Regions from separate parts of the Rubrobacter sp. M3-4 genome, predicted to be linked through region 1. Evidence: riboswitches for the same ligand, from Rfam matches in the RefSeq annotation. Region 1 holds a riboswitch; the other holds the start of a gene.

Region 1 (6,334 bases):
GCGAACGCCCCGGCCTGCTCGTAGGAGAGGTGGGGGATCGGCACCGCCCCGGGCACGAGGGCCGGGTCCGCCGAGAGCACGCCGTCGACGTCGGTCATGATCCAGACCTCCTCGGAGCCCAGGGCCCGGCCGAGCACCGTCGCCGAGAGGTCCGAGCCTCCCCGTCCGAGCGTCGCCACGCCGCCGTCCGGGGCACGCCCGACGTAGCCGGGGACGACCGCGACCATCCCTTCCTCGAGCAGCGGCGTGACGCTGCGGTTACATCGCTGCCGCGTCCGTTCCGGGTCGACCTCGGGGCCGTCGCCGCCGCCGCGGGTCGCTATCGGGTCTGGGGCCACCGCGGCCGGTACGCCGAGCTCGTCCAGCACCGCAGCCATCATCCTCGCCGAGAGCCGCTCGCCGAAGGACGCGATGGCCTCCCTGCGATCGGCACCCCCACCCAGGCACAGCCCCCTCAGTTCCGACAGGAGACGATACAGATCATCCTCGAGCTCCGCGAGCCGCTCCCCGGAGCACGCCCACCGCGCCGCCTCGAGGTGTCGCCGGGCCAGATTTTCGAGCAGGGCCTCGACCCCCGGTGCGGTTCGAGAGCCCGCCTCCCCGGTGTACCCGATGAGCTCGTCGGTCACGCCGCGCATGGCCGAGACGACGACGGCCACCGGACGTCTGCGGGCCTCCTCGGCGGCTATCCCCGCGGCGCGGACGAACTGCTCGCCCCCGCCGACCGAGGTGCCCCCGAATTTGATCACCAGGGGTTTCTCTCTCAATGGATCACGCTCCGTTCGCTTCTCCTGCTCCTTACTCCAGAAAGTCTCTGAAGACCGCCTCCATCGCGTCCCAGTCCTTGAGGAACGCGTCGTGGCCGTTCGGGGACTCTATCTCGGTGTAGTGCGCCCTCGCCCCCGCCCGCCGCGCCCTCTCCGCGAGGGCGCGCACCTCGGCCGCCGGGAAGAGCCAGTCGCTCGAGATGCCCACGAAGAGCACCTCCGACTCCATGCGCGAGAGCGCCTCCTGCTCGGACCGGTAGCCCGCGGCCACGTCGTAGAGGTCCATCGCGCGCGTCAGGTACAGGTAGGAGTTGGCGTCGAACCTCCTCACCAGGTCGCGTCCCTGGTAGTGCAGGTAGCTCTCCACCTCGAAGCGCCCGCCGAACTCCTCGTAGAGCGCCGGACGCGTCGCCGGCCTCCTCCCGAAGCGCTCCCACTGCCCCTGCGCGCTCTGGTAGGTCATCATCCCGGCCATCCGGGCTATGGCGAGCCCCCGCTCCGGCGAGCGCCCCGTGCCGTAGTAGTCGCCCCCCTGCCAGTCGGGGTCGGACATGATCGCCCGGCGTCCGATCTCGCTCATCCCGATCCCCTGCGGCCCGAGGGCGCCGGTCGCGGCGACCGGGATCACCCTCCTCGCGAACCCGGGGAACTCTACGGCCCACTCGAGCGCCTGCTGCCCGCCGATGGAGCCCCCGGCGACCAGCTCGAGACGCTCTATGCCGAGCTCCTCGAGCAGGCGCTTCTGGGCCCGCACCATGTCCCGGATCGTGACGAGCGGGAAGCGCATCCCGTAGGGCCTGCCGGAGACCGGGTCGCGGGAGGCCGGCCCCGTGCTCCCGGAGCACCCGCCGAGCACGTTCGAGCAGACCACGAAGTACCGCTCCGTGTCCACCGGACGCCCCGGCCCGATCAGGGGATGCCACCAGCCGCCGCGCCTGTACTCCTCGTCCGGCTCCCCGGCGGCGTGCGAGTCGCCCGTGAGGGCGTGGACGATGAGAACCGCGTTGTCCCTCGCCCCGTTGAGCTCGCCCCAGGTCTCGTAGGCCAGAACTACCTCGGGGAGATGGCCGCCGAGCTCCGGTTCGAAAGGTCCTATGCGGCAGAGAACCCTGCCCGAACGGGCCGGGGCTTCCTTAGCCCCGGCCCCCGGATCTTGTGCCATGCTTCGGAGTAATACAGCCTCCTTCCCTCGTCGGGTCTACACGTCATGAGGCGGCTGTCCCACCGCCCGGCGCGCTAACCCGCTCGCAGAAGAGGCCGCTTTTCAGGCTCTTCCCACATCTTCCAGGCCGGAGACCTATGGGCCGCCGCCTGCTGGATTTGGCACCTCACGGAGCTTTACGAGGAGCTCCGCCGGTTGCCGCGGCTTCGCAGGGCCAGTTCCCTCCACCGCTCTCGATGCGGGTTCGCGCTTGGGCAGAGATGCTAAAGCATCATCGCCCCGCGGTCAAGGAGGTTAGTGTCCGACCCAGGGGTAGTAGACCGTGATCCTGGCGTTCTCGTAGGTCGCGAGGCCGAGCCGGTGGGCGACGGCCGGGGTTATGTCTATGCCGGCGGGGTTGGCAACGGTGCGGCCGAACTCGTCCTCGCCCTGGTTGTAGTTCCGGCAGTAGGCGGCTTTGGCCTCCGGCACGCCCCGGGGGAGGTTGCGCCACATGGTGCGGTACCTGCTGCTCTGCCAGTAGTTGTCGCGGGTGTTCCACGGCCCGACCTCCTTCACCCGCACCCAGACGCTGCGTCCACCGTAGCTCAGGCGGACCCTGAAGCCGCCTTTCTGTTTGAGCGCCCGGTGCGGCAGTGCGACCTCGAAGTTGGTGTAGCCGTTGTACTGGGTGGCGTAGACCCTGTCGGTGACCCCCAGAGAGGATCTGGTGTTGTACGTGAGCCGCGTGTAGCCCCCGCAGTTCTGCCGCACCGCCTGGTTCCACCGGCTCCCGAGCCAGCTTCTCAGGGCGGGGCGCTCCCGGGCGGGGACGAGCCCCAGGATCTCGGCTCTGGCCCGCTCCTCCGCCCGGCTCACCCGGCGGTTGTACGCGGAGACGACGACGGCATCTCCGCTGCGGGCCATGGAGTTCCTCCCGGCTCCCAGGACCCGCTCGCTCCGGGCGTAGGCGCCGGCGATGGCGCGGTTCTCGCGCCGGACGGCGAGCAGGAGCTCTCTCTTCTTATCGCCGTTCAGCCCGAACTCCTTCTCGAGCGCCGCCACGGTCTTCCGGTCGGAGAGCAGGTAGGGGATCACAGGCTTCCCCGCCGGGGGAAGCGCGGGCCGCTGGCGCGCCTCGACCTTTCGGTCCGAAGTCGCGAGCACGACGGCGGAGAGCGAGACGGCGAGCGCGAGGGCCATGACCCAGAACAGCCTTGCTCGGGCGCGGAGAGGTCCGGGTCGCCCGAGAGCACCACGAAGGTCGTGCACTTTTCCCCCCTCCAAGGGTACTAAGTTCTATGAATAGAACTCCGCTTACAACGTGCGTTCGGGAATCCTAGCCGCCCTCCGTGCCCCGGTCAAGTGGCGGGCCTAGTAGGCCCGGGCGAAGACAGCTGTCTTCCCCGGCCGGCCGGAGACCGGGTCTTTGCCCTCCTCCCGCTCGAAGGGCAGGAGGCGGATCGTCGCCTTCGTCTCCTCCTTTATCCGCTGCTCGGTCTCTTCGGTGCCGTCCCACGGAGCGACGACGAAGCCGCGCTTCTCGGCGATGGTCTCCTTCATCTGCTCGTAGCTCTCGACGTGGCGGGTGTTCTCCTCGAGGAACGAGCGCGCCTGACGCAGCATGTTCTCCTGGATCTCCTCCAGGAGCTCCGGCAGCCGCCGCGTCAGCCCTCTGCGGCCCGCGAACTCCTTCTCGCCGGTGTCGCGGCGCACCAGGACGACCTGGTCCTTCTCGATGTCCTTCGGCCCGAGCTCGATGCGCACCGGCACCCCCCGTACCTCGTGCTCGTTGAACTTCCAGCCGGGGGAGTGCTCCTCGTCCAGGTCGGCCTCGACCCTCAGGCCGGAGCCCTCGAGCTCCGAGAGGAGCTTCCGCGTCTCTTCGAGCACCGCTCCCTTGCTCTTGCCCCGGTAGATCGGGACGATGACCGCCTGGGTGGGGGCCAGGCGCGGCGGGAGCTTCAGCCCCCGGTCGTCGCCGTGGACCAGGATGAGCGCCCCGACCGCCCGGGTGGAGAAGCCCCACGAGGTCTGGTAGGGGTAGACCCGCTCCTGGTTCTCGTCCAGGAAGGTGATGTCGAACGCCCTCGCGAAGTTCTGCCCGAGGTCGTGGCTGGTGGCGGCCTGCAGCGCCCGCCCGTCGCCCATCAGCGCCTCGCAGGTGAACGTCTCGACGGCCCCGGCGAAGCGCTCCGAGGGGCTCTTCGCCCCGGTGAGTACCGGGATGGCCGCGGTCTCGGCGTAGAAGTCCCTGTAGACCCCGAGCATCCGCAGGGCCTCCTCGCGGGCTTCCTCCGCGGTGGCGTGCACCGTGTGGCCCTCCTGCCAGAGAACCTCCGTAGTTCGCAGGAAGGGCCGGGTCACCTTCTCCCAGCGCACGAAGTTGGACCACTGGTTTATCAGGATGGGCAGGTCGCGGTAGGAGTCGATCCATTTGCGGTAGAAGTCGCAGATTATCGTCTCGGAGGTCGGGCGGACGGCGATGGGTTCCTCGAGATCTTCGCTCCCGGCCCGGGTCACCCAGGCCACCTCGGGGTTGAATCCTTCGACGTGCTCGGCCTCCTTCTTCAGGTAGCTCTCGGGGATGAACAGCGGGAAGTAGGCGTTGGTGTGGCCGGTCGCCTTGAAGCGGTCGTCGAGATCCCGCTGCATCCTCTCCCAGATCGCGTACCCGTAGGGTCTTATCGCGAAGGTTCCGCGCACCGGGCCGTAATCGGCGAGCCGGGCCATCCGGATCACGTCCAGATACCAGCGGCTGGAGTCTTCGCTCTTCTTGGTGAGCCTCTCGACGACTTCGGCCATGCGCGTCTCCTCTCTCGATGCGAGCCTGCCCTGCTGGGTGAAGAGTATATCTTCCGGGCCCCGGCCCCCGCATCCGGGTTACACTGGAGCCGGTAACGTCGGGGAGAGAGGAGGGGCGCCATCTTGGGTGCGTACGAGCGGGTTGGCTTCGAAGAGGTCGGACGTCTCCCGGACCCTCGGGACAACGCTGCGATCGCCGTGCGCACCCTGAAGGCCGGGACGCGGGTCATGTGCGGCGAAGATGAGATCGTGATCCGGCACACCGTACTCGAGGGGCACCGCTTCGCCGTGCGCGCCATCCGGAGTGGGGACCCGCTCCTCTCCTGGGGGCTCCCGTTCGGGGAGGCGGTGCGCGGGATACCGCCCGGAGGGTACCTGTGCAACGAGAAGATCCTGCGGGTTCTGAGAGAGCGGCGCGTGGGCTTCGGGCTCCCGCGGGAGGCCAACTTCACCGACGCACCGCTTATGCCCTACCGGCTCGACGAGGAGCGCTTCCGCCCGGCGGAGCAGGTGCCTCTACACCCGGATCGCGCCACGTTCTACGGGTACCGGCGTGGCGGCGGACGCGGGGTCGGGACCCGCAACTACGTCGTGGTCCTGGGGATAACCTCGCGCACCGGCTCCTTCGCGAAGGCTCTGGAGCGCAGGATGAGGGCGGCCGCCGGCGGGCATCCCGGCCTGGACGGCGTCGTCGCCGTCGCGCACACCGAGGGCGGCGAGGACCGCACGCCCAACAACCTCGACCTCCTGCTCCGGACGCTCGCGGGGTTCATGGTCCATCCCAACGTCGGGGCCGTGCTCGCGGTGGACGAGCCGGGGGCGCCCGTGACCGGCGAGATGGTGCGCCGCTACGCCTGGCAGGGAGGCTACCCGCTCGGCGACGTCCCGCACCGCTTCATGACGCTCGATTGTCCCTTCGAGACCGGGCTGCGGCGGGCGGAGAAGATCGTCGCGGGCTGGCTCGGGGAGGTGGGACGCGCCCGGCGCACCGAGGAGCCGCTTTCGGGGCTCAGGGTCGCGCTGCAGTGCGGGGGCTCCGACGCCTTCTCCGGCGTCTCGGCCAACCCGCTCGCCGGATGGGTGGCGAAGGAGGTGCTCCGGAACGGCGGGAGCGCGAACCTGGCTGAGACCGACGAGCTGATCGGGGCGGAGGAGTACGTCCTCTCGCGGGTGCGCGACCTCGATGTCGCCCGCCGCTTCCTCTCGATGGTGGAGAGGTTCGAGGAGCGCGCCGCCTGGCACGGGCACACCGCCGAGGGCAACCCCTCCGGCGGGAACAACCTCCGCGGGCTCTACAACATCTCCATAAAGTCCATCGGGGCGGCGCGCAAGAAGGACCCGGAGGTCAGGCTCGACGAGGTCGTCGAGTACGGCGAGAGGATGGACGCACCGGGCTTCTACTTCATGGACAGTCCCGGCAACGACCTGGAGAGCGTCGCCGGTCAGGTCGCCTCGGGGGCGAACCTGATCTTCTTCACCACCGGCAACGGCTCGATCACCAACTTCCCGTTCGTACCCACCATCAAGTTCGTCACCACCACGGGCCGCTACCGGCTGCTCGAGGACGAGATGGACGTGAACGCCGGGGCCTACCTGGACGGCACCCCGATGGAAGAGCTCG
Region 2 (6,334 bases), on a different contig from region 1:
CTCGCTCCTGCGGGAGTCCGCGAGCCGCTACCGGCAGACCACGATCATGGTCACCCACGACGCCCGCGCCGCGGGTACGGCGGACCGCGTGATCTTCCTGGCCGACGGACGCATAGTGAGCGAGGCCAGAGGGCTCTCTCCGGACGAGATCCTGGAGCGGATAAAGACGCTGGAGTCGGCGGGTCAGGGGTGAAGCTCAGGCGCTTCTCGCAGCTGAGCGTGCGCAACCTGGGCGCCAGACCCCAGCGCACCACGCTCACCGCGATAGGCATCGTCCTCGGCGTGGGGATAGTCTTCGGCGTGATCACGCTCTCCAACACGATGTCGAAGACGTTCACCGAGCTCTACTCGAAGGCCTACGGTGCGGCGGAGATAACCGTCACCGCGCAGGGCGGCAACGGCACCTTCGACGAATCCAGGCTCGGCGAGATCCGCTCGAACCCCGACGTGGGCTCGGCGGCCCCCCGGCTCTCGGTACCCTCCTCGCTCATCCTCGGCGGCAAGGGAGGAAGCCCGCGGGTGGAGAGCATGCGTCTGTTCGGGGTGGAGCCGAAGAGCGCCGCCTTCGCCACCGGCTTCAGCCTGGCGAAGGGGCGTTACCCGAGGAGCGGGGCCGAGCTGATGCTCGACGCCGGCACCGCGAAGGCCGCGGGGCTCAGGGTGGGACAGAAGGTGCGCGTGGGGACGCCGGGCGGCGTGGTGCGGATGAAGCTGGTGGGTACGCTCAGGACGCCGGGTGGCTCCTTCGGAGGGATCGCCTTCGGCATGGCCCCGCTGCGCTTCGTCCAGAAGGAGTTCGGCTACCCGCACAGGATCTCGGGTGTGGCCGTGCAGGCGGCGAAGGGGGTGCCGGTCGAGCGGCTCAGGAAGGAGCTCGACTCCTCGCTCGGCAGAGGGCTCACGGCCCAGCTCTCCTCGACCCGCACCCGCGAGGCGAACAGCCAGTTCCAGGGTTTCGAGCTCGCGCTCCTGTTCTTCGCCGGGACCTCGCTCTTCGTCGGGGCGTTCCTGGTCTTCAACGCGCTCTCGATGACCGTCCTGGAGCGGACCCGGGAGCTCGGGATGCTCCGGGCGCTCGGGGCGACGCGTTCGATGATCGCCCGCTCGGTCATCACGGAGGCCGCCGCGCTGGGGGTGCTGGGTTCCATCGCGGGGCTCGCGTTCGGTTACCTGATGGCCCGAGGTCTCTCCTACCTCTTCGGCCGGGCATTCCACTTCCAGATAGAGCGGGTGGACGTCTCACCGTTCGCGCTCGTCTCGGCGGTGGTGATAGGCGTGCTGATCACGGTGCTCGCCGCCCTCTACCCGGCGCTGCGCGCGGGCCGGGTGAGCCCGGTGGAGGCGATGCGCTCCCGCAGCGCTTCCAGCGGGGGGAGGCGGCGCGGCCGCGTCGCCAGGCTCTCGCCCATCGCCGGTGTGGTCCTCGCCGGAGGGGGCATCCCCTGGACCTACTACCTGGCGAAGCACCTCTCGGCCCAGCTGCAGGGGCTCGTCTACGCCTCCGGCATAGCCGGGGTCATCGCGATCTTCCTGGGCATCTCTCTCCTGGTCCCTGCGCTCGTCAGGCCGATGGCCGCGGGGTTCTCCCCTCTGCTCAGGCTCCTCTTCGGGGTCGAAGGGCGAATGGCGTCGGCCAACGCCACCCGCAACCCGGGCAGGACGGCGCTCACGGCCTCGGCGCTCATGATCGGCATCGCCCTCGTCATAGCCTTCGCCACCCTGGGAGGGAGCCTGCTCGGTTCGATCCGGGCTTACCTGGACAACTCTCTCGGCAGCGACTACGTCGTCGAGCCCACGGCGCAGAACTCGAACATAGTCTTCTCCTCCAGGATAGCCCACAGGATAGGGAAGATCCCCGGCGTGGAGGAGACGACCGGCATCTCCTCCACCGTACAGGCCCGCGGAGGCCAGGTCTTCTTCATCTTCGGGCTGGACAGAAACTACACGGACATCTTCAGGATCAACTACGCCTCCGGCAAGGGCGTGGGCAGGGGGGCTTTCTCTAAGCTCCAGCACGGTCAGGCGATCATCGGCAAGCAGCTCGCCCGCTCCCAGCACCTCGGGGTCGGCTCCGAGGTATCCGTGCCGAGCCCGAAAGGCACCCGTCACTACCGGGTCGCTGGGATAGTCGACAACGACATCCTCGGCGGGGGCACGGGCGTCTACATCTCCAAGAGAGCGCTCGCGCGGGACTTCAACGTGGGCGGAGACAGATTCCTCGCCATAAAGGTCGCCCCCGGCGCCGATCGCAAGGCCGTGGCGCACAGGATAAAAGAGATCATCAAAGACTACCCACAGCTCACGCTCTACTCGAACGCCGAGTGGAAGGCCTCGATAGAGCGCAGTTTCGAGCAGCAGTACGTGTTCTTCTACGCGATCATGGGCGTCTCGGTGGCGGTCTCGGCGTTCGGGGTGGTCAACACCCTCTCGATGAGCGTCTTCGAGCGCACGCGGGAGATAGGCATCCTCCGGGCCATCGGCTCCACCAGGCTGCAGGTGGGGCGGCTGATCGTGGACGAGGGGGTCGTGATAAGCGTGATCGGCTGCCTGCTGGGGGTGGCGCTGGGCTCTTTCCTGGGGTACCTCTTCGTGCGCGGGACCGGGGCGAACGGCTTCGACATCTCCTTCTACTACCCGACGCTCCCGGCCCTCTACGCGATCCTTGCGGGGCTCGTGATCGGGGTGCTCGCCGGGCTCCTTCCGGCCCGGACGGCCGCGAGAAAGGACATCGTGGAGGCTGTACAGTACGAGTAGCTCGTTGCGTCCTGCTGTCAAACACCGGGGACGACCCTGATGCCGCAGGATAGGGAGAAGGAACACGACGAGGACCTTCGGGAGAACCCCAGAAGGCGGCACCTGATCCTGCTCCTCTCCACCCTCTGGCCGATCGTGCTCGGCGGAGCCTGGCTCTGGAGCGGGGCACGGGATGGAGGGTGGGGCGTGCTCCTGGGATGGCCGCCGGGAGCGCTGCTCTTCGCGGCCGGGCTCTCGGACCTCCTGTGGGCCGGCAACGCCCGCATCCGACACTTCATGGCCTTCGGCTCCCTGCTCGGGACGGTGTTCGCCATCCCCTACTTCGCGGTCGCGGGACCAGCCGCCGCCGTCCTCCTCGTGCTCTCCGCCACGGGCTTCGTCCTGACCGGCTACGCCTCGCTCGTCCGGGAGAAGCTGCCCGAGGGGGTCCCGCAGCCGAAGATCGGCGTGAAGCTGGCCGCTCGCGCCGCCGAGGACGAGGCCTCGATGTGCTACCTCGCTCTCACGACGTGGCCGCTCCTGACCGGGGAGCGGGCCCGACGGGTCTCGGAAGAGGCGGAAGCGGCGCTCGCGCTCTTCGACGAGAAGGGGTGGCTGGCGAGGCCGGCCCTCTACCACCGCACCCCGCCCCCGGTGAACGAGGTCCGCGTAAGGAGGCGTCACGTCCGCAGGACCGCCTTCGAGCAGATAACCTACGAGAGCGGCTACGAGCCGCACCCCGCAGAGCCGGGATACGAGCGCTGGCTCTCCTACGAGAGCAACCGCACCGCCTGCGCCTGGGTCCTGCGGCACGAAGGGGAGCAGCGCCCGTGGCTGGTGTGCATACCCGGCATCCGCATGGGTTCCCCCAGGCTGGACCTCTCGCTCTTCGAGCCGGACTACCTGCACCGCGAGCTGGGCCTCAACGTCTTGATCCCGGTGCTCCCGACCCACGGCCCGCGAAAGATCGGGCTCATAAGCGGAGACCGGGTGCTCTCCGGGGACATAATGGACACGTTGCACGCAGCGTCCCAGGCACTCTGGGACATCCGCAGGATCACCGTCCGGCTGCGCCTGGAGGGAGCCCCGGCCATAGGCGTCCTGGGACACTCCCTCGGAGGCTACGTCGCCGCGCTGCTGTGCGGACTCGAGCGCGACCTCGAGTGCGTCGTGGCCAGCAATCCCCCCTCCGACTACCCGGACATGTTCTGGAACGCCGCCCCGAGCGCCGCGGTGAAGAGCCTCGAGGCTTCCGGCCTCGACGAGCGGAAACTGGCGCTGCTGAGCCGCGTCATCTCACCTCTCGCCCTCGATCCCCTCCTCCCCCCGGAGAGGCTCGCCATCTTCGCCGGCAACGCCGACCGGGTCGTCCCTCCATCCCAGCCCGAGCGGCTGTGGCGCCACTGGGGAAGCCCACGGATCGTCTGGTACGAGGGAAGCCACCAGGGTCTCCTCAGCCACCCGAAGATCCGCGAACAACTCCCGGCCATCCTCTCCACAGCCGGCCTGCTCGAAGAACCCTCCTGAGACCCACATCCCGTCGTGATTGGGCCCGAAGAACGACGCGAGCCCAACCTGCGGTGTGGCGGTTCGCACGAGAGATGCAAACGTCCAGAGCCGCAGTCGACCACGCGGCGATTGCAACGCCACCACGATCGTGGTGTAATTCCCGCGAGCTCATCAAGAGCGGTGGAGGGACGGGCCCTGCGAAGCCGCGGCAACCGGCGGGCGGAAAGTCCCGCGCCAGGTGCCAATTCCCGCGGAGGAGCCTCCGAGAGATGGGCCGCAGAGCTTTCCGCGGCCTCTCCTCCGCGCGAAGATCGACGGAGCGGAGAGAGGCTGGTGGATTTGGATAAGAACCTCAGAGAGTATCTCGATGGTCGGGTCCTCGTCGGCGACGGCGCGATGGGGACCCTTCTGGCGGAACGTGGCGTGGGCTACGGGCATCCCTACGCCCGGGCGAACCTCACACATCCGGATCTCGTCCGAAGGGCGCACGAGGAGTACGTGCGCGCCGGGGCCCGGGCGATAGAGACGAACACGTTCGCCGCGAGCCGCATCAAGCTCGCCGAGCACGCCCTGGAGGACAGGGTGCGCGAGATAAACGCCTCCGGGGCCGCTCTCGCGAAAGAAGCCGCCGAAGGGACCTCCACGGAGGTGCTGGTGCTCGGCGCGATAGGCCCGCTCGGGAGGCCGCTCGCTCCGGTGGGGAGCCTGACTCCGGAGGAGGCCAGGGAGGCGTTCGCCGAGCAGGCCGAGGCGCTCCTCGAAGGGGGGGCGGACGCCCTGATCCTGGAGACCTTCACCGACCTGCGGGAGCTGCGCCTGGCCTACGAGGCGACCCGCGCCTTCGGCGTTCCCGTCATCGCCTCCAAGACCTTCGTCGAGGACGGTGAGACGCTCGCCGAAGGGCTCCCCGAGCGGGTCGCGCGCGAGCTCTCTTCGTGGGGGGTGGACCTCATCGGGGCCAACTGCACCGTCGGCCCGCAGCGGATGGCCGGGATCGTCGAGCAGATGTCCGCCGTCGCCGGTCCGGTCGCCGCCTACCCCACCCCCGGACTGCCGCAGCTCGTCGACGGCCGGGTGCGCTACACCCAAGACGTCGAGCACTTCGCCGCCCGCGGGCTGACCCTCGCCGCCGCCGGGGCCCGCCTCATCGGTGGCTGCTGCGGCACCACCCCGAAGCACATAGCCGCCCTAGCCCGGGCGCTCGAAGACTTCGTACCGGAGCGGAGGACGACCCGCCCGCAGGCCGTGGCGAAGAGGTCCGACGACGGGACGGTGAGATCGGGGCCAGCCACCCGGCTCGCCGAGAGGCTGGAAGAAGGCTTCGCGATCGCCGTCGAGGTCGACCTCCCGCGCGGGAACGACATCTCCGGCGTCGTCGAGGCCGCTCGCTTCCTGAAGGAGAGGGGGGCGGACGCGATAGACATCTCCGACGGGGCCCGGGCGCGCCTGAGGATGCACCCGGTGGCGGCGGCGAAGGTGGTGCAGGAGGAGGCCGGCATAGAGGTCGTCGCGCACATCTCCTGCCGCGACCGCAACATCCTCGGGCTGCAGGCCGACCTGCTCGGGGCCGCCGCCCTCGGGGTGAAGAACATCCTCGCCGTCACGGGGGACCCGGCCCAGATCGGGGACTACCCCGAAGCCACGAGCGTCTTCGACACGGATTCGATCGGCCTGATCCACATCCTCTCCAGGATGAACGCGGGGGAGGATCTCGCGGGCAACTCGGTCGGACGGGCGCCGGGCTTCCTCATCGGGGCGGCCTTCAACCCGACGGCGGAGGATCTGCGCTCGGAGGTCGAGCGGCTCCGGCGCAAGCTCGAGGCGGGGGCGCACGCCTTCTGGACCCAGCCGGTCTTCGAGGTCGGGGCGCTCGAGCGGGCGCTGGAGGAGATAGGGGACGAGAGGGTGAGGCTCCTCCTCGGGCTCCTGCCGCTGAGGAGCGCCAGGCAGGCGGAGTTCTTGCACCACGAGGTGCCGGGCATCAGCATCCCCGAGCGCATCCGCCGCCGCCTGGCGGACCTCTCCCCCGAGGATGCCCTGCTCTACGGGGTCGAGGTCGCGCAGGAGATCCTCTCCCGGACGCAGCATCTCG

What was found. A riboswitch is a leader RNA that binds a small molecule or an ion and turns the genes downstream of it on or off. The one in region 1 is predicted to bind S-adenosylmethionine.
Region 2: it holds a riboswitch for S-adenosylmethionine, as region 1 does, so the genes downstream of both, AC6EKW_RS08220 (bifunctional homocysteine S-methyltransferase/methylenetetrahydrofolate reductase) here and metX (homoserine O-acetyltransferase MetX) in region 1, are expected to answer to the same signal.

Annotation. Positions count from the first base shown of each region.
Region 1 is NZ_JCBAJP010000014.1:47,810-54,143, reverse strand. It holds gene AC6EKW_RS13635 (aspartate kinase) at 1-767, opposite strand, end outside; gene metX (homoserine O-acetyltransferase MetX) at 799-1,929, opposite strand; SAM riboswitch class I at 2,042-2,172, opposite strand; gene AC6EKW_RS13625 (DUF8814 domain-containing protein) at 2,224-3,111, opposite strand; gene proS (proline--tRNA ligase) at 3,283-4,713, opposite strand; gene AC6EKW_RS13615 (UxaA family hydrolase) at 4,837-6,334, shown strand, end outside.
Region 2 is NZ_JCBAJP010000006.1:7,822-14,155, forward strand. It holds gene AC6EKW_RS08205 (ABC transporter ATP-binding protein) at 1-193, shown strand, start outside; gene AC6EKW_RS08210 (ABC transporter permease) at 190-2,754, shown strand; gene AC6EKW_RS08215 (alpha/beta hydrolase family protein) at 2,794-4,260, shown strand; SAM riboswitch class I at 4,408-4,518, shown strand; gene AC6EKW_RS08220 (bifunctional homocysteine S-methyltransferase/methylenetetrahydrofolate reductase) at 4,576-6,334, shown strand, end outside.